DNA from 3 places in the Lutispora sp. QWL-02 genome. Region 3 is predicted to be linked to each of the others. Evidence: riboswitches for the same ligand, from Rfam matches in the RefSeq annotation. Region 3 holds a riboswitch; each other region holds the start of a gene.
What was found. Region 3 has a riboswitch for cyclic di-GMP ahead of AC4HCY_RS09800 (sigma factor-like helix-turn-helix DNA-binding protein). Riboswitches for the same ligand answer to the same signal wherever they lie in the genome.
Positions count from the first base shown of each region.

Region 1: it holds a riboswitch for cyclic di-GMP, as region 3 does, so the genes downstream of both, AC4HCY_RS19595 (transglutaminase-like domain-containing protein) here and AC4HCY_RS09800 (sigma factor-like helix-turn-helix DNA-binding protein) in region 3, are expected to answer to the same signal.
Region 2: it holds a riboswitch for cyclic di-GMP, as region 3 does, so the genes downstream of both, AC4HCY_RS19600 (S-layer homology domain-containing protein) here and AC4HCY_RS09800 (sigma factor-like helix-turn-helix DNA-binding protein) in region 3, are expected to answer to the same signal.

Region 1 covers NZ_CM177762.1:4,098,588-4,108,866, reverse strand. Annotated here, with positions in the region: gene AC4HCY_RS19600 (S-layer homology domain-containing protein) at 1-1,409, shown strand, start outside; cyclic di-GMP riboswitch class I at 1,604-1,679, shown strand; cyclic di-GMP riboswitch class I at 1,719-1,794, shown strand; gene AC4HCY_RS19595 (transglutaminase-like domain-containing protein) at 1,809-2,600, shown strand; gene AC4HCY_RS19590 (tRNA threonylcarbamoyladenosine dehydratase) at 2,701-3,468, shown strand; gene AC4HCY_RS19585 (DUF1385 domain-containing protein) at 3,788-4,690, shown strand; gene prmC (peptide chain release factor N(5)-glutamine methyltransferase) at 4,684-5,556, shown strand; gene prfA (peptide chain release factor 1) at 5,563-6,630, shown strand; gene AC4HCY_RS19570 (cation:proton antiporter) at 6,918-8,057, shown strand; gene AC4HCY_RS19565 (P-II family nitrogen regulator) at 8,138-8,524, shown strand; gene AC4HCY_RS19560 (ZIP family metal transporter) at 8,634-9,380, shown strand; gene AC4HCY_RS19555 (L-threonylcarbamoyladenylate synthase) at 9,447-10,279, shown strand, end outside.
Region 2 covers NZ_CM177762.1:4,111,838-4,122,116, forward strand. Annotated here, with positions in the region: gene AC4HCY_RS19600 (S-layer homology domain-containing protein) at 1-2,073, opposite strand, end outside; cyclic di-GMP riboswitch class I at 2,153-2,238, opposite strand; gene AC4HCY_RS19605 (HD-GYP domain-containing protein) at 2,271-3,713, opposite strand; gene AC4HCY_RS19610 (BTAD domain-containing putative transcriptional regulator) at 3,897-5,111, opposite strand; gene AC4HCY_RS19615 (ferritin) at 5,381-5,896, shown strand; gene AC4HCY_RS19620 (DUF2238 domain-containing protein) at 5,942-6,637, opposite strand; gene AC4HCY_RS19625 (ABC transporter ATP-binding protein) at 6,903-7,691, shown strand; gene AC4HCY_RS19630 (hypothetical protein) at 7,695-9,353, shown strand; gene AC4HCY_RS19635 (LytTR family DNA-binding domain-containing protein) at 9,459-9,722, opposite strand; gene AC4HCY_RS19640 (DUF6431 domain-containing protein) at 10,026-10,279, shown strand, end outside.
Region 3 covers NZ_CM177762.1:2,102,509-2,112,787, reverse strand. Annotated here, with positions in the region: gene AC4HCY_RS09805 (recombinase family protein) at 1-167, opposite strand, end outside; gene AC4HCY_RS09800 (sigma factor-like helix-turn-helix DNA-binding protein) at 730-1,140, opposite strand; cyclic di-GMP riboswitch class I at 1,628-1,714, opposite strand; gene AC4HCY_RS09795 (GNAT family N-acetyltransferase) at 2,238-3,089, shown strand; gene AC4HCY_RS09790 (HelD family protein) at 3,082-5,196, shown strand; gene AC4HCY_RS09785 (EFR1 family ferrodoxin) at 5,781-6,872, opposite strand; gene AC4HCY_RS09780 (class I SAM-dependent methyltransferase) at 7,106-7,945, opposite strand; gene AC4HCY_RS09775 (hypothetical protein) at 8,181-8,822, opposite strand; gene AC4HCY_RS09770 (MFS transporter) at 8,944-10,176, opposite strand; gene AC4HCY_RS09765 (hypothetical protein) at 10,157-10,279, opposite strand, start outside.

The DNA of each region.
Region 1 (10,279 bases), 2.0 Mb from region 3:
GATATGTAGGTCAAGTAATAAGCATAGCTCATCCTTCAGTAACCACCGGATACAAGGTGAAGGATGGTCAGCCTGGAAGCCTGACAGTAAGTGCAAATGCTGCCAGCAATGTTGAAACAGTATACTATGTAGTAGATGAAGAGCAGTGGCATAACGTGAATTATAATCCTAATGAAGGTGCTGGAACAATGTTAGATCCTAACAATCCATACCTTACAGGAACAGAAGTAACAGTTTTAACGAATGGATTTACCAATCCTGTTGGATATCACTTTAAATATTGGATGGCACAAGGGTATGAATATGAACCATACAGGGCAAGCCAGGTGCCAGAAGCACCTGAATTCCAAAGTGGAGCATATTATCCTGGAGATAAATTCAAAATGCCACAATATGATATAACCCTTATAGCACAATGGGCACTAAATGAATACACCATAACTTATCAAGCAGGACCTAATGGAAGTTTAGCTGGTGGAACAAGAATAGACAAGATATTACATGGAGAAATCTATAAAGAAGCACCAACACCTGTTGCAAATTCCGGATATTATTTCAGTGGCTGGACTCCAGCATTACCTGGAACTGATGATAAGGTAATGGGAGATAAGACCTTTACTGCTAACTTTACAAAAAAATCAGACCCACCAGAAAAGCCTGAAAGGCCAGATAAGCCAGATAAGCCGGATAAACCAGATAAGCCAGATCAGATAGTAGTGATTCCTGATGAGCCGATTCCTGCAGGCTTGCCGCAGTTGAATAAGGGAGATCACTTCCAATACATTCAAGGTTATCCTGACGGCACAGTAAAGCCTGAAGGCTATATCACCAGAGATGAAGTTGCTGCAGTATTTTATAGGCTTCTGACCGTTGAATACAGAAACAGTATAAAGACTGATGCTCATAAATTCTCTGATGTAGCGAAAAACAGATGGTCAAATATACACATTGCTACTTTGGCTAAAGGTGGAATAGTTACAGGCTATACTGATGGAACCTTTAGACCGGGTAACTATATCACAAGAGCGGAAATGGCTGTAATTGCTTCGAAGTTTGATAAGTTAAGTCCTTTTGAAAGCGATAAATTCTCAGATATTGCCGGACATTGGGCAAATAGATATATCAACTCCGCAGCAGAAAAAGGATGGATAAAAGGCTATTCTGATGGAACTTTCAAGCCGGATCAATATATCACCAGAGCTGAATTCGTAACCTTAGTCAACAATGTATTAGACAGAAGAGTTGCCATAGGTGAGATATTGCCAGAAGCCAAACAGTTCCTGGATTTGCCTGAATCCAAGTGGTATTATGAAGCAATGCAAGAAGCAATCAATAGCCACAATTACTATAGACTGGATAACGGCTATGAGGATTGGACAGATATTTATTATCCAGAATTGGAAATGTAGTAAAATGAGTAAAAGCGAAGGGGACAAGTGATTTGCATTGTCCCCTTCGCCTCATAAATGCAATAAATCAGAACGCAAATAAAGTGATATAATTGTGCAGAAAATTCACAAAACTTGTCCAAATGATTATTTACAATTAAAATAGTTATGGTATAATAAAGATAAATAATTGTATAATTTAAACATCAGCTGATAAGCGATAATAGCAAACCTCGGGAAACTGGGGGACGCAAAGCTACAGGGCCTGTAAAATGGCAGCCAGCTACCGAAAGATTAGTTTTTTTATTTCCGCTATAGCTGATAACTCTCAAACGATAATAGCAAACCTTGGGAAACTGGGGGACGCAAAGCTACAGGGCCTATAAAATGGCAGCCAGCTACCGAAAGGGGTCGTTTTCAGTGAAAAATATTAGATTTATTGCAATGTTGATTATAGGTGTTATGCTATGGAATCCCATAGCTGTAGATGCTTCTTCGAATATTGCTATCGATACAAAAAAAGCAAATGAAGGCGTAGTTAGAATCTCTTATACGGGAATCAACAAAAAAACCAAGGTTATGGTAGAAAAGGGTTCTGCAAAATATTACTATGATCTGCAAAAAGAAGAAGATTTTTTTCCTCTTCAGCTTGGACAAGGCAGCTATACCGTATCCGTGCTGGAGAATACTTCAGGCATCCAATATAAGGTTATGGCCAAGAAAAGCTTCAAAGCTGATATAACTGAAGAGAATTTAGTATATCTCAAATCCACTCAGCCTATATTGTGGAGTGAAGACATGGCCGCCATAAAGCTTGCTGGGGCTCTGACACAGGATGAATCAAATGACGAAAAAATTGTACAAGCTTTATATGAATATATGATAAATAATATCAGCTATGATTATAATAAGATGGACAAGCTTAGCACAAATTATACTCCTGACATAGATACAATATTGAAAGACGGCAAAGGAATATGCTATGATTATTCGGTTTTGTTCGGAGCTATGCTGAGAAGCAGAGGCATACCGGCTAAGTTGATAAAGGGTTACAAAAACGATATCAGCGTATATCACGCGTGGAACGAGGTTTACATGAACGGAAGCTGGAAGATCATAGACACAACCTATGATGCAATGAAGAATAAGACTGGGACAAGCTATAGCATGTTCAAAGCCCAAAGTGATTATAATAAGTCAAAAGAATATTAAATCTCTGCATATATGACGCAAAAACCGCTTTAATAAAAAGGCGGTTTTTGTGGTATAATGGGACAGAAATAATTTAATCAGATTGGAAGGACGAAACAGTATGTTAAACGAGTTCTCAAGGACTGAGCTGCTGCTTGGCAAGGAAGCGATGGAGAGATTACAAAAGGCATCAGTTGCCGTATTCGGCATAGGCGGGGTAGGTTCTTTTTGCGTGGAAGCCCTCGCCAGAAGCGGTATCGGAAGTTTTATCCTTATTGATGATGACAAGGTATGCCTTACAAATATAAATCGCCAGCTGATTGCTACAAGAAAGACTGTGGGCAAGCATAAGGTTGAGGTGATGAAGGATCGCATCCAGGAAATAAACCCAAGAGCCAAGGTTGAAATACATCAGGCCTTTTATACAGAGGATAATGCGGATAAATTTGATTTCTCCGGCTGCTCTTATATTGTTGATGCGATAGATACGGTTTCGGCAAAGCTGACGCTTATTCAGCGTGCAAAGGCGGCAGGCGTGCCCGTTATCAGCTGCATGGGTGCAGGGAATAAGCTGGACCCTACGCGCTTTGAGGTGGCAGATATATATGAGACCTCTGTTTGTCCTCTTGCTAAAGTGATGCGGCATGAGCTTAGAAAGAGGAATATCCAATCCCTCAAGGTTGTATATTCCAGGGAAGTCCCCATAACACCCATGGATGATGAGGCCAACAGCTGTAAGCATAATTGTATTTGTCCTCCGGATACGAAGCGAAAATGTACCGTAAGACGTCAGGTGCCCGGAAGCATTTCATTCGTTCCGTCGGTGGCGGGGCTCATTTTGGCCGGAGAAGTGATCAAAGATTTAGCATGCAAAAGCATTCTATTGTAATCCATAAACAGCTAATATATAATAGATTAATGATGAAAAATGCGAATAAAGAGGAGGCGGAAACCACTGAAAGACACGGAATTTTTCACGGGAAAACACTGAGGGCTCGATAATATTAAACTTATGTGTGAATCCGTAGCGTGTCATTCTGAACGCTAGTGAAGAATCTTAAGTATTCCACCAGGGTCAAAGATCCTTCGCTGATGCTCAGGATGACAGGCTTAGCTATAACTTTTCTTACCCATTTCGTGTCCTTTCGTGTCTTTCAGTGGTTTGCGTTCCCCTATGTTGCGTTATTTATAGATTGTGAGGAATTGAAATGAAGAAAACAAGCATTGGCGGCCAGGCCGTAATAGAGGGGGTCATGATGAAAGGACCCGAAGATATTGCCATAGCCGTCAGAAAGCCGGATGGTGAAATTGCTCTCAAAAAAGAAAAGCTTAAAGCAAATAGAAAAAAAATATCCAAGATGCCTATCATTCGGGGGATGTTTGCATTTATTGATTCTATGGTAATCGGTGTTCAGGCCCTTACTTTTTCGGCGGAATTTTTCGAGGATGAAGAGCCGAAGGAAGAAAAGAAGGCCTCGAAGCTGGATGAGTTTATGGAAAAGAATATGATAGCAATAGCCGTATTATTGTCCATAGCTTTTTCTACAGGCTTGTTTATACTGCTTCCCACACTTGCTGTGAGCTTGTTGGGCAAGGTATCAAAAACCCCGCTGCTTATGAATCTGGTGGAGGGAGTTGTAAGAATAGCTATTTTCATAGGCTATATCGCTCTTATATCACAGATGAAGGATATAAAAAGAGTTTTTGAATATCACGGCGCTGAGCATAAGACCATATTCTGCTATGAAAACGGGGAAGAGCTCACTGTTGAAAATGTCAGAAAGCATAAAAGACTGCACCCGCGATGCGGTACCAGCTTCTTGTTTATCGTCATGATAGTGAGCATTTTGCTTTTTTCCTTTTTCCGATGGCCCAGCCTGCCTGTAAGGCTGATAACCAGGATTCTCCTCCTGCCTGTAGTGGCGGGTATATCCTATGAGATAATAAAGTGGGCAGGAAGAAGCGATTCAAAGCTTGTATGCGCCATATCCGCTCCCGGCCTGTGGCTGCAAAAGATCACTACTAGAGAGCCTGACGACAGCCAGATTGAGGTAGCTATCACAGCCTTGAAGAATGTTTTGGTGGAGGATAAGGAGGCTGACTTGTGGTAGACTATACCATTAGAAGCCTGTTAAAGGAAGGTGTGATTTTGCTCCGGGAATCCGGATGCCCCAGCTATATCCTGGATGCAGAATTGATTTTATGTCATGTACTTGATATGAAAAGGATAGATATCATAAAATACAGGGACAGGGTCCTCGGTGAAGAAGAGACTGTGGATTTTTTCAGGCTTGTGGAGGAGCGCAAGAAGGGAAAGCCTATACAGTATATCACAGGCTGCCAGGAGTTCATGTGCATTGATTTCTCTATCCATGAAAATGTGCTCATACCGAGGCCTGATACGGAAATCCTTGTGGAGAAGACCCTGGAGCTCTTAAAGGGAAAAGAAAAGCCCTGTATTGCAGATGTATGTACAGGCAGCGGCGCCATAGCCGTGAGCCTTGCTTATTATATTCCCCATGCTTATGTTTATGCTGCGGATATTTCCGAGGATGCGTTTGAGTGCTGCAGGCGGAACATTGAGAAGCATCAGCTGGGGAGAAGGATGAAGCTGCTCCGGGGAGATTTGCTGGAGCCGTTATTTGAGGAAGGTCTGGAGGGAAGGTTAGATGCATTGGTTTCAAATCCTCCATATATATCAAAAAAGGATATGGATAGTCTCCCAACCGGCGTCAGATGCTTTGAACCCCACTTAGCGCTGTACGGAGGAAGGGAAGGCATGGATTTTTATGCCCGGATAGTGAAGGATGCTGCTAAGCTGTTGAAAAAAGGCGGTTTACTGGCTTTTGAAATAGGATATGATCAAGGCCGTGCTTTAAAAAAGATTATCGAGGATCATGGAATATATAAGGATGTCCGGATAGAAAAGGATCTTGCCGGATTGGATCGCATTGTATACTGTTATTTGGAGGAGTAATTAAAAATGTATGATAAGCTTGAATTTATAGAAGAAAAATATGAGGATTTGAGCCACAAGATAAGCGACCCGGAGATCATAGGGGAGCAGAGCTTGTGGAAAAAGCTGGTGAAGGAGCATTCTGATCTGGAGCCCTTGGTTCAGAAATTCAGAGAATACAAGTCTGTGCTGAAGGGTATTGAGGATTCAAAAGAAATGCTCAGCGAAGAGGAAGATAAAGAATTGATAGAAATGATCAAGACTGAGATTTCCGAACTTGAGGATAAAAAGTCGGCTTTTGAGGAAGAATTGAAGATCATGCTGCTGCCCAAGGACCCAAATGATGACAAGAACGTTATTGTTGAGGTAAGAGGCGCGGCAGGAGGAGAAGAAGCGGCCTTGTTTGCCGGGGATTTGTTCAGGATGTATACAAGATATGCAGAGAGGCAGGGCTGGAAGGTTGAGATGCTGAGCTCAAATCCTACGGACATAGGCGGCTACAAGGAAGTAATTTTTGAGATAAACGGCAAGGACGCTTACAGCAGGCTGAAATATGAAAGCGGAGCCCATAGGGTCCAGAGAGTCCCGACTACTGAAGCAGGGGGCAGGATACACACCTCTACTGCTACGGTGCTAGTCATGCCGGAGGCTGATGATGTGGACTTTGAACTGGATATGAATGATGTCAGGATAGATGTTTTCAGATCCAGCGGTCATGGCGGACAGAGTGTAAACACTACAGACTCGGCTGTTAGGGTTACTCATATCCCCACGGGTACGGTAGTGTCCTGTCAGGATGAGAAGTCACAGCTGAAAAATAAAGAGAAGGCATTAAAGATATTGAAATCCAGGCTCCTGGATGCGGAGATAGCGCGGCAAAACGCAGAGCTGGCCAGCGACAGAAAGAGCAAGGTAGGTACTGGAGACAGAAGCGAGAGGATACGAACCTACAACTTTCCTCAGGGCAGGGTCAGTGACCATAGGATAGGACTCACTTTATATAAGCTTGATGCCTTCATTGACGGGGATCTGGATGAGATGATCGATGCGCTTATAACCACAGATCAAGCTGAAAAGCTCAAAAACGAAGAATGATCATCAGATGCTAAGGCAAAAGCTGGGAAAGTATATATGCAATGATTTTACTGCAGTAACCTTATTGTCCTAACTGATAAAAGAGTTCACCGGAGCTCTGCAATGTTATCAGTTAGCACAACGTATATATGCAATGAAGTCATGCATATATTTTTTTGCAACTTTTCCTGCATGTTTATTTCTTAAAGAATTTTAAGGCTTCAACTAATGGCATTTGTAATTATTTCAATAATAACTATAATAGGGATATAACGCTAAAAAATTAACATAAATAAGGGGTTGAGACTATGATATTTTTATTGCAGCTTTCGGTGGTTCTGACCGCTGCAGCTTTGGGAGGTTATATATGCAGAAAATTAAATCAGCCTGCAGTTTTAGGACAGCTAATATTCGGTATAATAATAGGGCCTTCCCTATTGAATATAGTATCGCCGACAGAAACCTTTATCCACATGTCGGATTTAGGTGTAATACTGCTGATGTTTATAGCAGGGCTGGAAACAGACCTGGACGAGATGATAAAATCCGGTAAATCGTCTCTGATAATTGCCATAGGGGGAGTTATTGTTCCTATAGTGCTTGGAATAGCTGCCAGCAGTTTATTTGGAAATCCTATAGAGGAAGGATTTTTTATCGGGGTAATCTTAGCTGCAACCTCGGTAAGTATAACTGTAGAAACGCTAAGAGAAATCGACAAGTTGAAAACAAAACAGGGTATTGCGATACTGGGAGCAGCAGTTATAGATGATGTAATCGGTATAGTGCTCTTATCGCTGGTTACAGGCTTGGTAAAGCCCGGTGCCGGTCAAAGCTTTTTTTTGGTGCTGGCGAAGCTCGTAGGGTTTTTTATATTTGCCTTTGTAATAGGTTTATTTATAATAAGATCCACAAAGAAATATTTTACCACGAAAAATACTACTCAAAGTATAGCTGTTATAGCCCTTATTTTCTGTTTAGTCTTTGGCTTTATAGCTGAAGAAATGGGAGTGGCAGCAATTACAGGAGCATATTTGGCAGGTATGATACTATCGGCAACACCTTTTAGACACAAGGTGTCCTATAGTGTACAGGAACTGTCTTATCTTCTCCTGACACCAATATTCTTTGTCGTAACAGGCATGAAGGTTGATATAAGCCATATGCTCAATGATCTGCCCTTCGGTATGGCACTTTTGGTTGCGGCAGTGCTGGGCAAGCTCATAGGCTGCGGGGCAATTGCCAAGTTTTTAGGATTCAATAAAAAAGAATCTCTGCAGATAGGTATAGGTATGATACCCAGAGGAGAAGTGGCTTTGATAGTAACGGATATCGGATTGAAGCTGGGAGTTGTGCCTACAGGGCTTTTCGCCGCCATTATTTTTATGATACTGGCTACTACAGTTGTGACACCGCCATTTTTGAAAAAATCCTTTGAAAAAGCAGCATGATTTGAAAATTAATACTGATATTTGTGAAGAAAGGTAGTAAAATTATGATAGATAATAATAATCAAACTGGAGGTGCTCGCATGTACGCATTATTCGCAGTTTTCAATAAAGCCGAGTGCTTGAATGAGATATTAAAAAAAATGAAGGATATTGGTATCACAGGGGCTACTATAATTGATAGCGTTGGGGCCGGTAAGCTTCGAAGGAACATAGGAAAGGAGATACCTCTTATAGGAGGTTTCATGAAATCCCTTGATACAGATATAGCCAACAATAAAACACTTTTTACTGTTGTAGAAAGCAGAGAAAAATTGAACAAAGTTATGGATGAGATAGAAAAGATTTGTGGGGGAGATATGTCAAAGCCTGACACGGGCATCATGTTTGCTGTTCCGATCACGGCTTCAAGAGGAGGCAGTGTAAGCAGAGTAAAGGAAGAGGGGCCTAAGACCTACAGGGCCGAGTGATTTTTCAGAGGCCCCTTTCATCGTTTGGCGCATCACATGGCGTTCTTTTTTTACCTCCGGAGGAATACAATATACAGGTGACATTTTGCGGAAACCTGGAGGTAAATTTATGAACAGGATATTGGCCGTTACAATAATAGGATTTATATCCGGAATGGTGGGCACCGGAATCGGAGGTGCCATAGTATTTTTTTTGAAAAATCCGGGCAAGAAATTTATGGGAATCCTCCTGGGATTCACAGGAGGAATAATGCTGGCTGTAGTATGCTTCGATTTAATGCCTCACGCCTTTGAAATAGGTGGTATGCTCATAGGATTCGCAGGAATACTATTTGGTGTAGCAGCGGTTTTTCTGGCGGATATAATCATGCCGGAGGTTCCTGAGATAAGGAGTGTTTCAGCCGGGTTGGACAGTACATTGATAAAGAGCGGCATATTGCTGGGTATTGGCATAGCCCTGCACAATTTTCCCGAAGGCCTTGCCATTGGCTCCGGCTTTGCTGCAGGAAACTCAATGGGATTGAGTATTGCCATAGTTATGGGCTTGCATGATATGCCTGAGGGAATAGCTATGGCAGTGCCCTTGAGGATCGGAGGCTATAACAGGCTGAAAATAGTGTTCTATACGATTGTAGCAGGCATACCCACAGGCATAGGGGCGTTGATCGGAGCCTTGCTGGGAGATATATCCCCGATATTTGTATCTTTGTGCTTAGGCTTCGCCGGCGGTGCAATGCTTTACATAACTTGCGGAGAGCTTATACCCAAGACTCAGACCCTATATAGGGGAAGAATCCCGACGATAGGCATGCTGGTGGGAATACTGGTAGGGCTTTATGTTACAATGATATTGTAGTTTTTTATTGTTCTTGAAGAATTTTTGTGATATTATATTTGTAGTTTTAACGCAGGAGGAAGTACTGTGAAAACAAAAGTCTACTATTTTGATGATAAAAATATAAATGATGAAGCCCTTGATGAAGCGGCAACGGTTATAAGACAAGGCGGCACCGTTATTTTTCCTACTGAGACAGTTTACGGACTTGGTGCCAATGCCCTTGATGAAAAATCCGTGAGCCGCATTTTTGAAGCCAAAGGCAGACCTTCTGACAATCCATTAATTGTACATATTTCCAATTATGATATGCTCCTCTATTGTATAGGGGAGCCTTTGTCTGAAAAAGCACAAAAACTTATGGCCTTTTTCTGGCCTGGACCCCTCACCATAATATTCAAAAAATCAAAAGCCATACCTGGGGAAGTGACTGCAGGATTAGATACTGTGGCTATAAGGATGCCCGACGATGAAATTGCGCTGAGCCTTATTGAAAAAAGCGGTGTGCCTATTGCAGCTCCCAGTGCCAATATATCCGGCAAGCCAAGTCCGACTGCACCGGAGCATGTGATAGCCGACATGGACGGCAAGGTTGATGTTATACTCTGCAGCAGGAGCACAAGAGTTGGTGTAGAGTCAACTGTCATAGATATTTCCGAAGATACGCCTGTGGTATTGAGACCGGGCGGAGTAACCCTGGAGGAGCTTAGCAAGGTATTGGGGGATGTGGAAACAGATAAAGGACTCGAACCGGGAAGCATCCCAAAGTCTCCCGGTATGAAATATACCCACTATGCTCCTAAGGCACCTATGGCAATAATCAGGGGAGATGAAGCCAAAGTCAGGGTAAAGATCTTGGAGCTTGCAAGTAAAGACCGGGATAGAGGACTAAAGGTTGGAATACTGACAGTGGATGAGGG
Region 2 (10,279 bases), 2.0 Mb from region 3:
TAGGTACATTGATGATTGAGTAAAGTAATAAGGGGCACGTACCTGAGGATATCCTGAGACATCTTCCAAATAGAAGATGGCATACTGAGTATTCCCCGCTGTTGCTCCATAGACTGTAAGATTGGCATTTGGCATAACAGGTGCCGATGTATAGAATGTGCTACCATTTTTAGTAGTGTACCATATATATGCAGGATACGCATTAACTGCCTGATTCCACCAATATGAAGTATTCGCACCTTGTTTAATGCTATTAAATGTTAGCAGTACGTTATTATTACTCTTTCTCTTAAATTGGAGTGTATATCTATCACGATCATAGTACACATTCTTAATAGCAGATCCATCACCCAATATAGTGACGTTCACTGCATTCGTCTTTGTTGAATTAAGATGAAACCCTGTATAGCTTCTGGAGTCATAACCCGCGTTTGCACCGGTTTGCCCTGTTTTAGCAGCAGTTTCTTTGTAAGTGTACCCGTCATCATTGGCATTTTCCTGCCAATATACTACCGTATATGGAGTATTAGTATTAGCCTGCCATACAGCATAGAGCTTAATGTCCGATGTGACTGGTAAGTTAAGATTATAAGCTGATCCATTAGATGTCAGCGACCAGTACTTAAATGTATATCCGGATTTTGTTGTAGCTTCAATTGTTCCTATAGAAGATCCACCTATGATATATTTAGGTAATAAAGCACTTCCGCCTTGAGTATCAAATGTAACCTTCCAACGATCTGCTAACACAGCATATAATGTAGTATCTTGTGTAATTATTGTGCTGAAATCAAACTCTGTCCCATCAATAGTTGTTGACCAATGTGAAAATGCTTTGCCTGGTTTATTTACAACCAAAGGAACGCTTGAAGGATCGACATTTGTATTAGGTTCAATTTCTTTTGTAGCTATTACATTACCATCATAGACAAAGTATACATAACATACATCTTCAAATACTGCATTTACTTTTATAATACTATTTGTTGTAACATTCCTAGATTCAGCAAAATTTATAGGAGCCGTTTCACCTTCAACAACCCAACCGATAAATTTTTTACCTGCTGATGCTTCCGGAGTCTTGGGTTCTACTAAAAATTCTCCATTCAGAATAATCTGTGTGTCTACTAGATCACTGCCATTATAAAATTGATAGGTTGCCGCTGCAGTAGTACCAACCAAATAAATTGAGAAATGGTCTGTGCTAAATCTAACTACTCCATTATGAACTCTTGCTGGCATGTTGTTAACCCTAATCCCATCAGTTGAGGCTTTTGGAACAGACATCGTTCTAAATTCCTGAGTTTTATTCCTGCTAATCATGGTAGGTTCTAAATGATAAACCAAAATCTCATCTAAATCATTAGTGAACTCAACGCCGGAAAAACTAACTGATACTTCTCCATTTGGCTGAATTTCGATACCATTCCCGCTTAACAAAGTAATATCAAATGCTAGAAACTGTCCTAAATTAATTCCTTCATTTTCCCTAATTGCTTCTACATAATCCAAAGATTCATTATCAGATATGAGTCTTGCTGAAAGAATTGTATCATTAGGTATAACCCCGGCATCAGCAGATACTGTAATAGTAATTCCATCAATTTCAGAAGTTAAAGTTATAGGTTTCTCGATAACTGCCTCAATCTTCTCATAATAAACTACAACTTTATTCAATTCTTCATCTTCGTTTATTACAAGACTAATGGGTTGATCAGCTAAAACCTGGTATCCTTCTACTTCCGGATGAGTAATCTCTATAGTAGAGCCTACATCGCCGGAACCTGTTACCACATCCAAGCCTGGAATTGGTTCATCTGTTTCTTTAAGCAAATATTTAATTTCGTAGACCTTCTGTATTACAGGTTGTTGAATAGGATTCGCAGGGCCTCCCGGATGCCCTCCATAAACTGCATCAATAACGGTGGTCTGCTTTCCCTCTCCGCTGCTATCACCTTTTGTTTGATTTAAATTACTCAGAATAGTTTCATCAGCAAATGCTGCAATGCCCACGTTGAAAATCATTACTAATACCATCAGAAATGCGATGGATTTTTTTAACTTTCCTTTCATTTTTTCACCTCCTTCTTTAATAAGCTGAATTCGCAATTCTTGATATTTCTATAAAAAATCAGGCTGCAATATTAAATAACATTGCAGCCTGACAATCATAGCTTAGTAAGCTTTAGATTCATAGCTTTGCGTCCCTAACTTTCGCTAGGTTTGCCTTTTCATTTCTATCGAAATTAAGCATAAAAACTAAATTCCCCTTATATGGCTACTTCTTCTCTTCTCATCATTTGAACAAAGATTTTTGCCAGATATGGGTCAAATTGAGTTCCTGCTTTGCTCTCTATTTCTCTTAAAGCCTCAGCATTATTTATTGCGCTTTTGTATGGTCTGTCATTTACCATAGCATCATATGAATCTGCAATGGCAAATATTCTAACTGTATGAGGTATTTCATCCTGTTTCAAAAGTCCAGGATAACCTTTTCCATCCCATCTCTCATGGTGTATAAGTATCAATTCATCTATTGCCAATGTCTCTCTCGATGCTCCTATGATGTGGTAGCCTATCTCGCTATGACGCCTCACTCTTTCCCATTCATCACTGTTCAAAGCACCTTTTTTCTGCAATATTTGTGATGGAATACCGATTTTACCAATGTCGTGGAACTCGCATAGGAGTTTTAATTCTTCCTTTTCTATATCAGACAGGCCCAGCTTATCAGCCAACATGAGGCACAGGCCTTTGAGCCTTTCATAATGTGCCTTTGTTTCAAAGGATATCTCCTCTAGCCTATCCTTAAGATACTTGATCATTGACAGCTTCGCTTCTTTGCTCTCCGTAAGCTTATTGAAATACATCCTATCCTCGGCTTTTCTATAAATCTCAAATATGTCTTCTTCTCCATTTTTTTTAGTTGCTGCTCCAAAGCTAATGCTTATTTTGATAAAGTCAAGAGGATTTGCTATGCAGTCTTCTTTTATTCTATTTACTATAGACAAGGCAGTTTTTTCTGTAGTTTTGGGAAGCAAAACTACAAATTCATCTCCCCCCACCCTGCTGACTATATCTTCTTTTCTGAAAGCCCTCTTCATTATCTCAGCTACCCTTTTTAAAGCTTTATCGCCCATGTCATGACCAAAAGCATCATTTATAAGCTTAAGTCCGTTTAGATCACCAATTATTACACTTATGGGCAATTGTCTAAAGCTGTCCAGTCTTGAAAGCTCCTCATCAAAAAAGTCTCTGTTGTAAAGGCCTGTCAATTTATCCTTATAGCCAAAATACTCCCGCTTCTCCTCTAAATCATATATTTCTCCCCTATTTCTTATGTGGTCGGCAGACGATTCCTTTGATTTTTTGATTCTTGAAATATCATTATAAAAAAGTATTAGATAGTCTCTATCATCACTAAAAATATTGATTGAATACCATCTGTCTAATTCGTATATATGCTTTTCAAACTTTCTTCTAGTCTTTGGTATCATGTTGTAGTAAATATCCTTTATCCCAAATACATCGTTTTCATATTCCAATACTATTTCAGATATTTTTCTGCCCAGTATTCGTTCAGCCTTTATATTTGTAGCGTTTTGAAAATTATCACTTAGGCTTACCAATATATAGTCAACAAAATGTCCATCATCATTGATAAGGGCTTTAAAGCTAAGAAAAAAATCATATTTGGAAGGATACTCCATCATGTTCTCACCCCTGACTCCAATATTTTGGTCAAGCTATTGATTACACTATATCATTCGCCTGTTTCAAAATTTGTTTAGTTGGATTACATTCGTATTCTTTCCCAATTATATTTTGATTTCTTTTCGGTCACATCTGAATTACACAAAAAAAAGGAATAAAAAAAGTCCTATTTCTAGGACTTTCTATACTACATTCTTCTCTGAGGTCAGTGGCAGAAACTCAATGCTTATTTTAAAGCTATCAGGTTTAACTATGCCGGAAAAATTCTTCTTTATTCTTGTTTCAATTTCCCCTAAGCTATTTTCTTTTGCATCATGAAGCAATATGATAATCTGAGTATCATTCCAGAAGGAAAAGACATCACCCTTCCTTAAGGATTTCTCCAACACTCCTGTCATTATCCTAACCCTCTTTTTTAATTCTTCTATATCACATCTGTTTTTATCATCACATCTCAAAGTAATAAGGCTTATGAAATCTGATTTTCCATCTCTTAATTCTTTTCTTTTTTGAATATTAAATAAAAACTTAAAATAATCCGTATCGCATAACATAGCTCCATTAAGGGAGCTGTCCTCTAGTCTTGTTTTAATATTTCCAATGTCCGTTTCGCCTTTTTCATCATAGTAGTCTTGTATTTTTCTATAAATATTTTTTAAACCTGGAGAAGATTTAATACCCATTTCTTTACTAAGTAACGAAGTTATATATTCATAATGACTCATGGCATTATTTATTTGACCCACCTTCAGCATAGCCTCTATCAAATATATGTGTATAGCTTCCTCATAGGGCTCTATAATAATTGCTTCTTCACATAGTTCAACTATACCGATATATTCTTCTTTTTCCTTAAGAATTTCTATAAGCTTAAAAAGAGCTTTCAAATATAATCTGCTGTAATGATTTCTTATGGGAACAAGCCATACCTCATAGGAGTTCTCTGATAAATATGCCCCCTTATACAGCTTCAGTGCTTTTTTGTACAGCTTCACTGCGTCATCTATATTCTCGGATTTTTTGCTGTCTCCTTGCCTGATATACTTTTCAAATTCTGCAACATCAAGTATTGCCAGTTCTCCTATTTCAAAACAGTAATATCCATTACTAAAGCTTATATTAAAATACTTTGATTCATCTATGTCTTTCGGGAGTATTTTTTTAAAAATTTGTCTCAGCCTGAATATTTGCGTGCGCAATACATTTTTAGGGTCGTTAGATTCATTACCCTGCCATAAGTTTTCAATTATTGTTTCAGGCAGCAGCTTTCTACCCCTAAAAGTTATAAAATATTCAAAGAGCTTATATAACTTATAGGATCTGCTTGATTCTTTTAGCAAGGACTGTCCTCCAAAGCTGATGTCAAAGTCTCCAAGTGTATGTACATATAATTCCATAAACTTCCCTCCAATAAACACCAACTATGCCCACAATTTAACAAATAGTACAAGTAGTATAATTATATACCATTATAAACAAAAAGTGAATATTTAATAATTTACTGCATAAGTTATATTTTTCTCCATAAATGGTATAATATTTACAAATAACTTCAATGTTTTCCTATTGTTTTAGAAATAGCAAAGCATTAAATAACACTTATGCTCTTGTAATAATCATTATTATTTGGTAAAATATAATCGAAAGCACAAAAGGAGGCAAAAATATGATAAGCAAAAGACTTTTTGAAGAACTGAACAAGCAGGTAACCTATGAATACTTCTCTTCCCACCTTTACCTTGCCATGGAAGCCTACTGCGCTTCATTGAATTTGAATGGCTTTGCAAATTTCTTCAAGGTACAGGTTGAGGAAGAAAGAGCCCATGCGAAAATGTTTTTTGACTATATAAATAAAATGAATGGTGAAGTAATCATTGAAGGCTTAGATAAACCTGAAGCAAATTTTAAAAACTTGCATGATGTGTTTAAATCGGGCTTGGAGCACGAACAATTTGTAACCGGCAGAATTTATCACTTAATGGATATAGCAACGGAAGAAAAAGAACATGCTACTATAAGCTTCTTAAAGTGGTTTGTAGATGAGCAGACTGAGGAAGAAGAAACCTTCTTCAACATAATGAAGAAGCTTGAAATGATAGGTGAAAATGTAAGCGCATTATATGCGCTGGATCAAGAATTGGCGCAAAGGGTATTCGTACCGCCTGTTCCAGCTCAAGCGTGATAAAAAATCTGGCTGCCATCCCCCCCGGCGGCCAGATTTTTTTCGTCAATCATCCTTGCATTTCTTATAAATTGAAAAGTATCCCGCCACAGAAATGATCAATGCGCTTACCGCATCAACAATGATGTCCTTCATCGTATCGGATAGGGCCTCATGGCCGATAAGAAGAGTTCCGTCCTCTAATGCGAACTTCTGCATATTAAGCCCGAATATCCCATCAATCAAATATTCGTATATCTCCCATATAGCCCCGGCCGTCAAGGCAAAGCAAAAGGCAAACAAAGCTATGAAAAAAGGGCTCAGATGAAATCTCGTGCTTTCATAATCGTTGAGGATGCTGACCAGAGCAAATCCAAGAGCTCCGAGCATTGCGCCACTAAAAGCATGCAGTATTGTATCCCAAAAAGGGATGATATAGTAGAAATTTCTGACCTCACCGAGATATATTGCACAATATAAGAAGATAAAATATAAAACTTCCATATTGTTTGGGATATCAATAAGCCATCTGCGTTCAATAATCGACGGTATTGCCATAACAATAAGCCCTAATATGCATTGCAAAAGCATCAGAACGTAATCACTTTTAACCTTTTCATATGCCTCCGTGCCAATCGGTCCGGATGGTGCAACAATGATTTTGACAATAGTATATGCTATTGAAGATACCAAAGTAATGAAGAGTATGATACCTATAATCCTTTTCCAATTTCTTTTATTTTCTTGACCTTCTTTTCTCATTTATGTCCTCCTTCCAGACAGTTATGCATTTCGGCTCAGGATGGCAAAGATATATGTTATGCTACTAATAGATTATACAGCATAATTATAAAATAATGAACCATGCATACATAGAAACAAATTCCGCCTTTATGCGTCTAATCAAGAGATTGCTGAAAATTAGAATAATATAAAAATAATTCAAGATATGCTAACCATTTCCTTACAAAGTGCTATTAATGTATAATGATGTTAAATGAGATAATCAATGAAGAGAGGCGAATATATGGAATTGCACAATAAACCTATAATAACCATAAGGGGTCTAGAAAAAAGCTTTGGCGATAAAAAGGTGCTAAAGGGAATAAATCTGGATATTTACAGCGGGCAAATAATAGGCTATATTGGGCCCAATGGCGCCGGCAAAAGCACCACTGTTAAGATAATGCTGGGACTTATGGGAAAATATACGGGGGAGATCAATATTTTCGGCAGAAATATATCTGACGGAAATGCGGAATACAAGAAAAAAATAGGCTATGTTCCTGAAACAGCGGATATTTATGACAATTTAACCGGCAGAGAATATTTGACCTTCATAGGGGAGCTCTATGGGCTTGACCATGATGAAGCTGATGAGAAGGCGATGAGGCTGATGGAGTTATTTGGGTTAAAAGAAGTATATGACTCAAGGATATCTTCCTACTCAAAGGGCATGCGGCAGAAGGCGGTTATAGTATCAAGCATGCTGAACAACCCGGATATTTTATTTTTAGATGAGCCGCTGAGCGGTATGGATGCCAATAGTGTTATGGTATTCAAGGAAGTATTGACCGAACTGGCTTCCAAAGGCAAGACAATATTTTATTCCTCTCATATAATGGAAGTAGTCGAGAAAATAAGCAGCAGGATAATACTGATCAATGACGGACAAATTGTTGCTGATGGGAGCTTTGATGAACTGAAAAAGAAATCTATGGAAGGTTCACTGGAAGAAATATTCAATGATCTAACCGGATTCAATGAGCACAAAGACATTGCAGCGCAAATTGTATCTGTAGTTCAAGGAGTATAGAAAATGAAAGATTTTAGAATATTAATCCTTCTGGATAAATTTAAAGCTGTATTTGAACGTTTTGGTGTGGATTATTCGATCATGAGAAGAATACTCCAGGTTAAGCTTGCTATGGATGAGAGAAGAGTTCCCACAGTGATGAAGGATAATTCCTCTAAAAAGAAAAGCGACCAAAGCAATAGCATTGCCAAATCTTTGTTGTTCTATGGAGTATTGGGAATAATGCTAGTTCCCTTTGTGTTTTCAAAAGGGAATTATCTCTTTCAAATGAGTTTCCTGTTTGGAATATTGATGTTCATGATGATGACCATTTTGATCTCGGATTTTTCTTCCGTACTATTGGATTTGAAGGATAAGGATATAATCCTATCAAGGCCGGTAAACGGCAAAACTTTAAGCATGGCCAAAACTCTTCATATAACTATATACATGTTTTATATAACATTTTCTTTCACAGGGCCATCGTTGCTAATATCCTTATACAGGCAAGGTTTTCTGTTTTTTATGGTATTTCTATCGGAAATAATTCTGATGGATTTATTGATAGTGGCTTTGACAGCCTTATTGTATCTATTGATACTAAAGTTTTTCGATGGCGAAAAGCTGAAGGATATCATCAATTACGTTCAAATAATTTTAAGCATAGCCCTATCCATTGGGTACCAACTTATAGGCAGATTGTTTGATTTCAGGGATATGATGAATATCAGCTTCGTTCCAAGGTGGTGGCAGTCTTTAATTCCATCCATGTGGTTCGGAGGTCTCTTTGAACTGATACTTAACAACAATTATAGTTCTCATATAATGCTATTTTCAGCTTTAGCTTTGATAATACCCGTATTATCAATAATATTGTATATAAAGCTTACGCCTTCCTTTGAGAGAAACTTACAGAAGCTGAATGATAGCAGCGGCAATGTTAAGGTCAGGGGCAAAGGATTTAATTATTATTTGTCGGGAATATTCTGCAGGACCAAAGAAGAGAAAACTTTTTTCAGATTTGCTGCCGATATGATGAGAAGCGAAAGAAATTTTAAGCTCAAAGTATATCCTTCATTGGGTCTTTCTTTGATTCTTCCATTAATTTTTTTATTACCAAAATTTAAAAATGCAGGATGGGAAAGCTTAGCTCAGGGGAAAATGTATTTTAACATATATTTTGTTGCTCTGATAGTTCCCACCATACTTATGACTATAGGGTATTCCGATAAATATAAAGGGGCCTGGATTTATAATATGCTGCCTTTTGATGATGCAGGATATATATATAAAGGCACTTTAAAAGCGGTTATTATTAATCTTCTTGTTCCCTTATATATCTTTGAAAGCATAATATTTATGATCATTTTTAAAGGCAGGATAGCTATAGATTTGATCATAGTATTTTTAAATATAATATTATTCATTGCAATCTGCTTTAAAATTTTGAAAATGCCATTGCCTTTTTCTGAAGCTTTTGGGGTGGTCAATCAAAGCCAGGGACTTATTATTATACCATTATTTATTGCCATATCTGTTTTGGCTGCTGTCCATTATTTTGTGGCGGGTATTTCTTATGGAAGATATATATATATACTCCTATCGGTTATTGCAAACCTATATATATGGAAGAAGTTTTTTGATAGAAAGACTATTCTATTGCCGTATGAAGATGAGGCTTAGGATAGGCTTGCTTCTTGTTTCCATATTATAAGTTAGAGCCGCAGGGAGTGTTCAAGCTCCTCGATTCTATAAAGCGCTTGTGCCTGTATACTATCCGGATCAATTTTATTTTCTATACCTCCTGATAATATACTGTTCACATGCATTAATAATATTTTCTTTATATCTATCACTAATCAATGCTTTTTCTTTATAGTTCTCATAAATAATTTCCCAGCATCGCGACTTCTTATTTATTTCCTGTATGAAGTCAATATTTACAGCATAAGATCTATGAGATTGGATCAAGCTGCCTTCCGGCATCATACCCAGTATTCTATTTAAAGAATAGTTCCTTAATTCGTATTTGCCTCTTATGGTATGAACCACACATGTCTTTCCATATACTTCAACTGTTTCTGCTAAGCTAAATTGGCTGCTAGTTGCTCAGTGACAATGTCCGGGAGCGGCGAGTTTTGCTCCCTTGTTTTGCCGCAGATAGTTCGTTAGAATACTAGTGAGGATAATTCCATCAACTGGTATTGAGGTGAAATAGAAAGCACCACATTGCGAACTCTCCCCAGCAAGGTAGTTGTCCGTAATGCGGTGCCCCATAAAACATGGTTATAGTAACACATTACGAAACATTTTTCAATGAGAAATTAAATATTTTTCATAAAGAGTAAAGAGCCATTGATCTGTCCTATATGCTCCGGTGAGCTAAAGGTCAGAGATACCAAGTATCGCAAGCTAATATGTACTACTGATGATATTGTTGTAAAGACATATCGATTACGACGATTGCATTGTAAAACCTGCGGCAAGCTTCATACCGAGTTGCCGGACTGCATGCAGCCGTACAAGCATTATGAAGCTGATGCTATTCAAGCTGAGATTGACAGATCTAAAGAAAATCCTAATGCCGATGAAAGTACACTGAAGCGATG
Region 3 (10,279 bases):
TCCGTCAGGACAATTTTGTCCGCATGCTCCTTTTTCAGCATGATAAAGCTGGCGATGTTGGACGGAGACTTCTCAAAGTAGTATTCCTGCCTCTCACCATCAAGCCCGTACACATATCCGACGACGAGATCCTTTTTTAGCAGTTCTGGTAATACTTCCTTTTGCATATCTATTTCCTCCTTGATATTTTTGTTTTAATCTCAGAAGGATACGACAGGACGGAAAAAGCCCGCCCTGCCGCATAGTTTCCAAGATCAAAAAATGATCTGCTTGTTCTTCATTGCGAATTGACGCTTCTATTCGACACTACTTCCCGAAGCGAAAAGAGCCTTACGGCTCTCAGGGCGACAGCATAAACGGCTTGTGGTCAATAAGCCTCATAGGAATCTTACCTCTCCCAGGATCTCTGCGAGCCGCCCCCATTGCTTGAGTCTGTGGCTGGACGGAAGTAGCATTATCACTGCCCATTTCATTGCGAAACAGTCCACCAAAGACTGTTTTATGACCGGGCGTTCCCGCTCGTCACCTTCGATGCCATCGGTTCGACGGATGTCTTACAATCCGCAGGCAGTCTCCGCGCGCCCGTCAATGTCGCTGCCGCTTTTCACACGGCTGGACAGCTCATGTATTTATGCTGTCGGATATGAAATTTTCAAAGAGCAACAGGGGAATAAAAAAATCCCCTCACTTCTTTAAGGAAAAAAGTGAGGGGCTGGACCAAAAAACTTTTTATTTTTCTAAAATTTTTTTGAGCTGACTCAGTATTCGTTTTTTACGATTGTGTATAGTCATGCGCGGAATGCCAGTCTCCGCAGCCAATTGATGCTCGCTTTTTTCGAGGTAAAACAGCGCTATAATCAGCTGGCGTTCAGCTTCGTTTAGCAGAAGCAGGCATTGCCGGAGCCTTTCAAGCATATCCCGCTGAGTAATTTCATCCTCCACAGAATTCTGTCTTGAGGCTATTATGTATTCCAGTGAAATACCTTTTTCCTCAGCTTCCTCCAGAGAGATGGTATTGTTTGAGTAAAGTTCACCCTCATAAATCTCATGCTCCCTGTGCTGGTAATAAGCCTTATAGACTTCTTTGGTCACAGGGATGCGTTTTTTGTTGACTACCAATGTATATTTTTTCTGCTCCATGAGCTTGTCCTCCATTTCGTGAATTTGAAAATCCGGAAATGAAGAACAAACGGAGGAGAGCGGCATCTTAGGGCAATTCTGTGCAACAAAAAAAGAGCGTACTTACAGACACAACTGTCTATTTGTACACTCTTAGTATTTATTTCATTTTTGATATGCTCTGATGGTTCGTGTTGATGACCGTACTGCCCTAATAAACAGTACAGGCTTTTTTTAACCGTTTACCGATTAAAACAACGCATTCAATGATGTCCGCTTCATCACGCCAGGCCGCTGATCGGCAGCGGCCGTTCGTTTCTTACGACATACTGCGAAAGCATAAAAACGCCCTCCAATCCCGCAAGTCGGAGGGTTTCGTTTCTGGTCATTTAGGCATGTAGACAGACCCGCCAAACTCACGTTTTTTTTATTTGGCGGGTGTCGCCTGATGTTGACCTGTCATATGAAAAAACCTGCCGCAAAAGGGCAGGCTTAGCAAGTAATCCTTTACGGCAGCCAGGCTATCGTAATGCGCTCGCATTTTAGACCCTTGGCTTTGCGTCCTTGTCTTTCGGCAAGTTTGCCCTTACTCTCTTATGGATCTTCCTTGCAAAATTATAACAATATATGATTGTATAGATTTAATAAATATTGCTTTTGTTTTATTTTCTTGCTCAAGCGCCGTAAAGCAGGTAAACGGTTATTACTGTGCAGCCTGCAGTCCCCGGCAGCAAAGTATACTGTGAAATCGTCATCAAGCGGGTTACCGCATGTTTCAATTAAATCGCAATTAAAATTAAAAATAGCATCCTTAATTTTGATATAATTAGCTCGGTCATTTTATCGTGCATGTGTAATATAAGGAAATTATTTAGCGGTTCATGGCAATTAATTTTGATGGATGAAGTTCACTTAAACCTATGATTGGCTCCTTATATACCTGCTTGCCAGGTGTTACATAATCGCCTCACCTATATGTTATTTACTTATTAGAAATCACTTGCAATTTCTATATTATTGAGTAATAAATGTATATACTAACATGCGCAATTTTAATTAAAGGTTAGCAATTTCGTATTGTTATAATCAGAAAACGATTATAACGGAAAGGAGACACTATGAAAAATCTTGAAATAGTGATAGCCGCTATCCAATATATTGAAGCACATTTGACAAGCGAAAAGATCAACCTGGATATTGTTGCCGAGGCAGTACACTATTCGAAATACCACCTCCACCGCATTTTCACCGATACGGTAGGGCTTTCTATACATGACTATACGCAGCGCAGGCAGCTGACTGAAGCTGCGAAACTGCTGGTTTTTTCAGACAAACCCATTATTGATATAGCAATTTTAGCCGGCTACGACAGTCAGCAAGCTTTCAGTAATGTATTCAAGGTTATGTATAAGCAGTCTCCTAACCAATATCGAAGAAATGAGGTGTTTTATCCATTGCATCTTGAATACAACTTCAAGGACCAACACGAATCGCTTGAGAGCACGCGAAAAAGCTCTGTGAGGAAAATCCGCTTTGCCAAAGAAGAGGATATTCCGTTATGGATGGATTTAGTGCTCCTTGTTATTGACGGGTTCCCCTATCTGGAAGAGGATGAGCATTTAACGACTCTAAAACGCTATATCGCAAACAAAGGCGCAATTCTTATGACCGATAATAGCATTTCTATTGGAGGTATGATGATCAACTACGAAACAGGCAGCATCGATTTTTTAGCGGTACATCCGCTTTACAGGAACCAGGGTATTTCTCAAGATCTCTTGAATGTGGCGCTCACCGAGCTGCTGGAGAATAAGGAAATCAGCATAACCACATTCCGAGAGGGCGACAAAGCAGATACAGGATATCGAAAGGCTCTTAAGGAGCTGGGCTTCGCCGAGGCGGAGCTTTTAACAGAATTCGGATATCCGACGCAAAAAATGATTTTACCCAGGGAGGATTCAAATGACTAATGCACAGCAGCTAGACAAGGGCGCATTGCGTACGTCTGTCCGTATAAATGAAAGTAAAAAGCAACCACCAAATGATACTTCAGCTTTTCCCGATGAAATCGCGCATCTTGAGGATACCAGGTTCAAATTGGATGATGCCATAAAGCAGGCGAATGCTTCAGTCGAGCAAATTGACAAAGAATATATGGCTTCTAAGCATTACATGGTGCAGTATCGAGGTGAAATCGATCCACACGAGATGTTCCAAAGTGAGCTTGCATTAAAGCAAATTGACAACCGCGGAGCCTTTGCGGTAAAGATTCGAGATAAACTTTTGAAGCTCCTTGATTCACCTTACTTTGCCCGGATTGACTTTCAAGAAGCATCCCAGGAGACACCTGCCGCCTTTTACATTGGCAGGTTTGCTTTCAGCCATGATAACGAGCTTTTGATTTCGGATTGGCGCTCCCCGGTCGCAAGCATGTTTTATGATTGCGAAGTTGGCCCGGCGGGATACGATGCCCCTATTGGAAGAATCAGCGGCAAGCTGACACGTAAGCGGCAATTTAAAATCAAGAATGGCAATATGGAATACGCGCTGGAGAGCTCGGTTAATATCCGGGATGATATTTTGCAGCGCGAATTGAGCCATACTTCTGACGAAAAGATGAAATCCATCATCGCTACCATTCAAAAGGAGCAAAACTTGATCATCCGAAACGAAAAGGCGGGAACCCTTGTTATTCAGGGAGTTGCTGGTTCAGGAAAGACATCCATCGCACTGCATCGGATTGCTTACTTACTATACCGCTTCAAAGACAGGTTATCGGCAAAAAACGTAGCAATTCTGTCCCCAAACAAGGTGTTTGGAGATTATATTTCCAACGTACTGCCGGAACTCGGCGAGGAACCTATTTATGAGATGAGCTTTGAAGATATTGCCAGGATACAGCTTGATGGCGTCATCCGTTTTGAGCAGGACAAGGATCCTTTTGAAGCAAGCGACCCCAAATGGACAGAACGAGTACGGTTCAAATCCACGCTGGATTTTGTAAAGCTTATGGACGAGTATTTATCCCGGATGCCTGAAGCTGTCTTTAATCCATCAGATTACACTTTCGGCAGATTCTCTGCCGAAAGCGAATGGATACAAAGCCGTTTTGCCGCTTATCATAAATATCCGGTTAAACGGCGGCTTCAAATAATCGCGGAGGATATTCATAACCGTTTTGAAACCGACAACTTCATGGAGGAACCTTTGCCAAAGCCCAGGGCTATCTTAAAAAGCCTGACCACGATGTTGAAGGTTAAGAATACTCTAGCGCTCTATAAAGACTTTTATAAGCAGATGAATATAACCGATAAATTTGTGATGCCCGCAAAAGAAATCCTCGAATGGTCTGATATATACCCATTTATCTATTTTTACGCCGCTTTTGAGGGCTTGCAGGAGAGCCGGGCTATTCGCCATCTGGTTATCGACGAAATGCAGGACTACACACCGGTTCAATATGCGGTGATAAATATCCTATTTCAATGTCATAAAACAATTCTCGGTGACTTTGGACAGTTTATTAATCCAAATCATTTGCACACGCTGGGAGACCTGCGTGTGCTATATGAAGGCTCGGAATTTATTGAGCTTAACAAGAGCTACCGCTCAACCTATGAGATTATTACATTCGCCAAACGGATTAAAAATATTGCAGCCCTTGAAGCGGTCGAGCGTCATGGAGATGATCCCAGCCTCATATGTTGCAGTAATGAGCAGGAAGAGCTGGCGCAGATAATGGAGAATATGGACTCATTTCAGAATAGCGAGAATGTGACCCTTGGAATAATCCTGAAAACGAACGGCGAAGCTAAAGCCCTTTATGATTCGCTGTCTAAAAACTACGAGGTTCACTTAATTTCACCGGAAAGCTTGAACTTCAAGAACGGCATAACAATTACCTCAGTCCAAATGTCAAAAGGCCTTGAATTTGATGAGGTCATCATTCCTGCGGCTAATGACCGTACTTACTTCAGCGAATACGACCGAAGCCTTCTTTATATTGCTTGCACAAGGGCAATGCACAGATTATCTCTAATATATGCCGGTGAATTGACCCATTTAATTGGTCCATAAGACAGAAAACCAGTTTTTCTACTCTGGTCCCTATATTAAGAGTCCTGAAAAATCAGCCAAAGGCCTAAAACTCAAGCCCGTCCCTTTAGGTATCGGGCTAGCCACCTTTTTTCACAAAAGGCAGCAGCTTCTCGCCAAGATATTTGGGGTTAAGCCCGAAAAAGTTACAGGGCCATTCATAGCATAAAAGTGACTGTCAAAAACCCGAGTACACACATCATAATATTGATTGAAATAAATCATATCATACATAAAAATTGACTTGGAAATGAAACGTGTCTTAGCTATAATATAAAAGATAGGGGGGATGTACTATAAGCGATTTGCATTGTTACACAAGAGCAATCCGGCATTTATGAAATTAAGAATATTGTTACTGTTCCTGAATATCAACGGAAAGCCTGTTGAGAATATAATTCTTTCAAGGCATAAAAGACCGCTATAACTGTGTCAATTATAATAAGAGCTATCCATTTAAATGCTTCATAAACACATCCCTCAAAAAATCTTTATAAATTCTAACATGTTAACCGATATTACATTTTTCTACGAGCGTCTAGACTGCAGATTCCATCCGCATGCTCTCACAATTCGTTTTCTGACAGGCTTTTTTTATCCTCCACAATATTTATTAGTGTTGTGTCAGGCTCATGATACCTACGATAAAAGTGTGTAAAAGTTGTGTATGTAAAAAATTTATTAACTAAAGGAATTTTAATAAGCCAGGAAAGAATGAAGTATGCTGCAAAAAATGAAATCAACATGTAAATATAACTAAGCAGTATCAGAAAGAAGAAAAAATAATTTTCAATTGGTATTATTTTACTTAATCCATTTAATACATTGAAAGGAACTGGCAGAGTTGCCACAAAATATAAACCTATTGCAAATGAATGGCTTGCTTCAACTGCCTTATTAGGACAATAGCCCATACATCTCATACAGCTTTCACATGCAAATGTCCAATAAGGACGTAATTTCTTACTCCCTACCATTCTTATTGCCTGAACTGGACAACTCCTAGCGCAAAAACCACAACCCGTACAATTTCCTGAAGCGAAGAACAATTTCGATAGGAAAAATCGACCTATGACTAAATAACCTAGAGAAACAGGACTTAGTATAAGACCTAAAATCAAAAATATAATTCCCCTGTAGGTTTTTTTCCCTTCAAAAATCCTTTTCATAAAAGAATCTGTCTTAACCTTTGCTCTACCAATAATAAATCTGGAGTTTTCAAGATTTATACCCCAGTGTAAAGACATCCAGTTTGATGGCATGTCAAGGCCCATGATTCCACGAACAATGTAACCCTTTAAAAGTAGTATGAGTGCAATAAGATAACCTGCTGTACCTTCGAGTCCTGGAAAAGGAATCGATGCAATTATGCTCCCAGCTCTAGTCGCCACTACAAAAGCATGTTTTCCATTTCCATGTGGCAAGTGTAAAACATACCGAATTACCTGCCAAGGCGCTGTAAAGCCATGTGTTGGGAAAACTACCCCGACCAAGTTTTTGGCTTTATCTCCCAACTCTGATTCTTTATAGTATTTTGATATCTGATGTAGCTTTGAGGTTATGCCTTTTTTGTTGGCTATTTCCTCCATCCATGTAGCCGCTCGATAAGAATTTCCTGTTCCACTCATGAAGTATATTACCATTGAACTATACTGCATACTTTGCCCCCCTACCAAATAAAGGACCCAGCCATCGTCTTGCGCACCCGGGACTCCCGACGTGTTTGTCCCGCCAGGGCTGGAATACCCCAACAGTTTTCCTAACCGCACCCTCGCGGGGAATCCTCGTGTTATATGACGTTTCCTGCCCGCGAAGCCAGAGCACCATGGACGGCACACTCTATAATAGACAGCTCCTAATCAACTATATAGTTGCAGCGTGAGGGCAGTGTTTAGGCGGAGTACTCCTTAAGCACTTTCTTCTTTTTAGCTTCTATGAACATGACATCATTACTTGTAAACTCGTTTTCAGCTACTAATTTATTATTAATTGATAGTAAAATAAACCCATTATTATTTAATACCTCTTTAATACTATCTTCTGTATAGTAATGATCCCAGGTAATATACTCCCTAGGGCTTTCCCCCTCTTGAATTATTATTGTCCGTGACCCCCAAGCCTTTTGATCTATAAAATGCTTGACTTCTTCTAATATAAAATGAGGTTTATCACACCAGAATCCACCTTCATCTGAATAATGCCAATTTCTAGTTTCATGCATATTTTCACATAAGCCAGTTTTGAAGACATCGAATATAAAAATACCTTCATCCGATAGCGCACAATTGATTTTTTTGAGAAAAATAGACTGTTCTAAAGATGTTAGTGCACCAAAATCACAATAGATACATAAAACAGCATCGTATCCTATGCCAATATCATCTTTAATATAATCTGCACAATGATAATCTATCTGAAGATTATCTTCTATTGCTTTCTTTCTGGCGTAGGATAATGATCGTTGTGATATATCTATTCCGGTAACTAAATATCCCATTTTTGCTAACAATGAAGTATACAGACCGGGACCACAGCCAAGATCTAAAACTTTTCCTCCTTTAGGAATCTTTTTTATTATCCAATCAATAGTCTTTCCTATTGTTTTAATATTTCTACTTGCAGCATCATTACCAAAGTCAAGGTGAGCATCTAGCATATTATTTGAAATATATTCATCTGTCCAAATAAAGTGACCACTTCTTTGATATAGCTTTAATTCATTAAGAATCAATTAATATCTCTCCTTTCCAACAGTTTGCGCCAGTACTCCACTAATGCATTTCTGGAATAATACCCCTTGCCTATAACAAAACCGTCCAATTTCTATCTCTGTACAACTTACCACCCTCATTCGTATCAGTTTTAGCACATAATATATAAATAATCTATGTGTGCACAATATTTCTAATTCTCTTGTATAATATTTATTTTGCCTCCTTAATTTAATAGAATGTGTAGATAGGAACCTACAACATTCTCCAGAATAAATTAGTTTCAGCGATAAGAAAACTAAGGATGAATCCTATGGTAACCACCTTAATTATTTGCTTTGGAGACTGGTATAAAATAAAAATCATCGCTATCCAGAGTAACAATTCCAGTTTATATTTAATGTAAAAATACCAAACTCCAAACCCGAAAGCCAGTCTTGAAACAAGCATAAATATTAAAGATGAAATGGAAATAGCAATTGTTCCTTTTCCTTTTGCATACCAACATATGAAAGCCAAAAATGGCGAAACAACAGTCATGATAACCCAAATCATCATATATGATTTAGGAAAAAAACCAGCTATCCTAATAGTATAAAGATAATAACTACCTACCATGCCTACGAAAAACAAAAAAACATTTATGGCAGACCTAACAGGTGATTTGCTATACACAGATATTAGCACCGCAAGAAAAATCCAAACTCCCATACGGGAAAAAAAATTTCTTAAATCCAACACTTCAAGAAAATACGGTAATAAATTACTGGCGGTTTCATCAAGCGCCTTGGAAATTACGCCTAATATAACCCCCATGACAAATATTGATGCCGTATATAAAAGTTTTTTTGATAGTGGCAAATTTATTGGTCTTCGGATTTCATTCAAAATTTTCATAAAGTCAATCTCCTAAAATATTATTTTATAATCAAGTCGCATAACCGAATAAACCTGTTTTTTTTCATTTATGTGATTCCACTACCTATTCACACACCCATAGACCATTTTGTCTGTATCATCAAACATTATTGATAAAGCGGTCGTACCTACCGTCTGCAGTCTTATCCGCTCGTATAAATGCTGCGATTAGGATAAGAGCTATACCAGATCCGACCATAATCCATTGTAACGGGATTGCATCTGCCATCGGTCCGAAAATTATCATTCCGATAGGGAGAAATCCCGAATACATCGACCCCATCAATCCAAAGACACGCCCTTGCATTGAGCTTTCTGCCTTTTCTTGAATCAATGTGGTTGTTGATGTCTGTATCAATGTAAGAGCAACGCCGTATAATACCATCATCACAAGGTAGAGGATAAAATTGCGGGCTATCCCCATACCGATTGCCATTGCTCCAAAACCGCAAAGACCAACCATAAGGGTTTTTATACGGCTCTTAAAACCTCCCCAAGTTCCCATTAACATTCCGCCGACAGCCATTCCTGCAAAGCCTACAAGTTCTACGGCCGTCAGATACCAATAAGTATCGCCATAAACACGGCTCACCAATAGTCCTGCCATAAAGCCAGCAGGTACGCATAAAAGTACAAACAAGCCGTAAATGATCAGAAGTTTAGCTAATAACTTATCTGAAAAGGCATAGCCAATTCCGATTTTCATATCTGCAAAAATAGATAGCTTCTCTTTAGGAGCTTCTTGCTTCGGTATCAACACACAGGATAAAATACCTATGCCAAACACAGCAGTCAGTATATCGACAAGAAGTGTTGAATGGAGCGTCCCAATGGTTAAAATAGCTCCTGCAGCGGCAGGGGCCGCAAACTGCACAATAGATTGCATCGTTGCATTTATTCCGTTGTAACGCATCAAATGTTCTTCGGGAACAATCTGCGGAATAACCGCATTGACCGAAGGCGTCTGGATGCCTGCTCCGAGTGAACGAATAACCGACATAATAAGCAATGCGCTAAGCATCAACGGCCCAGAGGAAATAAACGGCATAGTGCAAAACATCACGAGTGTAATCGCCGCTATCATTGCATCTGAGAGAATAATCAGTTTTTTTCGGTTGTATCTGTCAGCCCATACACCGCCAACAAATGAAATCAAAAACTGCGGCATATATGAGCAGACAGAAAATGCGGCCACCCAAGCGCCGCTCGAGGTTTCCAGAGTAACATACCAGACGATTGCCATCTGGACGAGTGTTGAGCCAAACAATGTAGTGCATTGACTGATTAGAAAAAGGATTGTCCACTTTTGCCAACTATTCTTTGACTTTATCATTTTGTGCATCCTCCTTGTGTTTCGAAGGATGCACAAATCGCTTCGTCTGGATAACCGCGCATGCTACAAGCAATTCTCTTTCTGCAAAACCAAGTCGGTTATA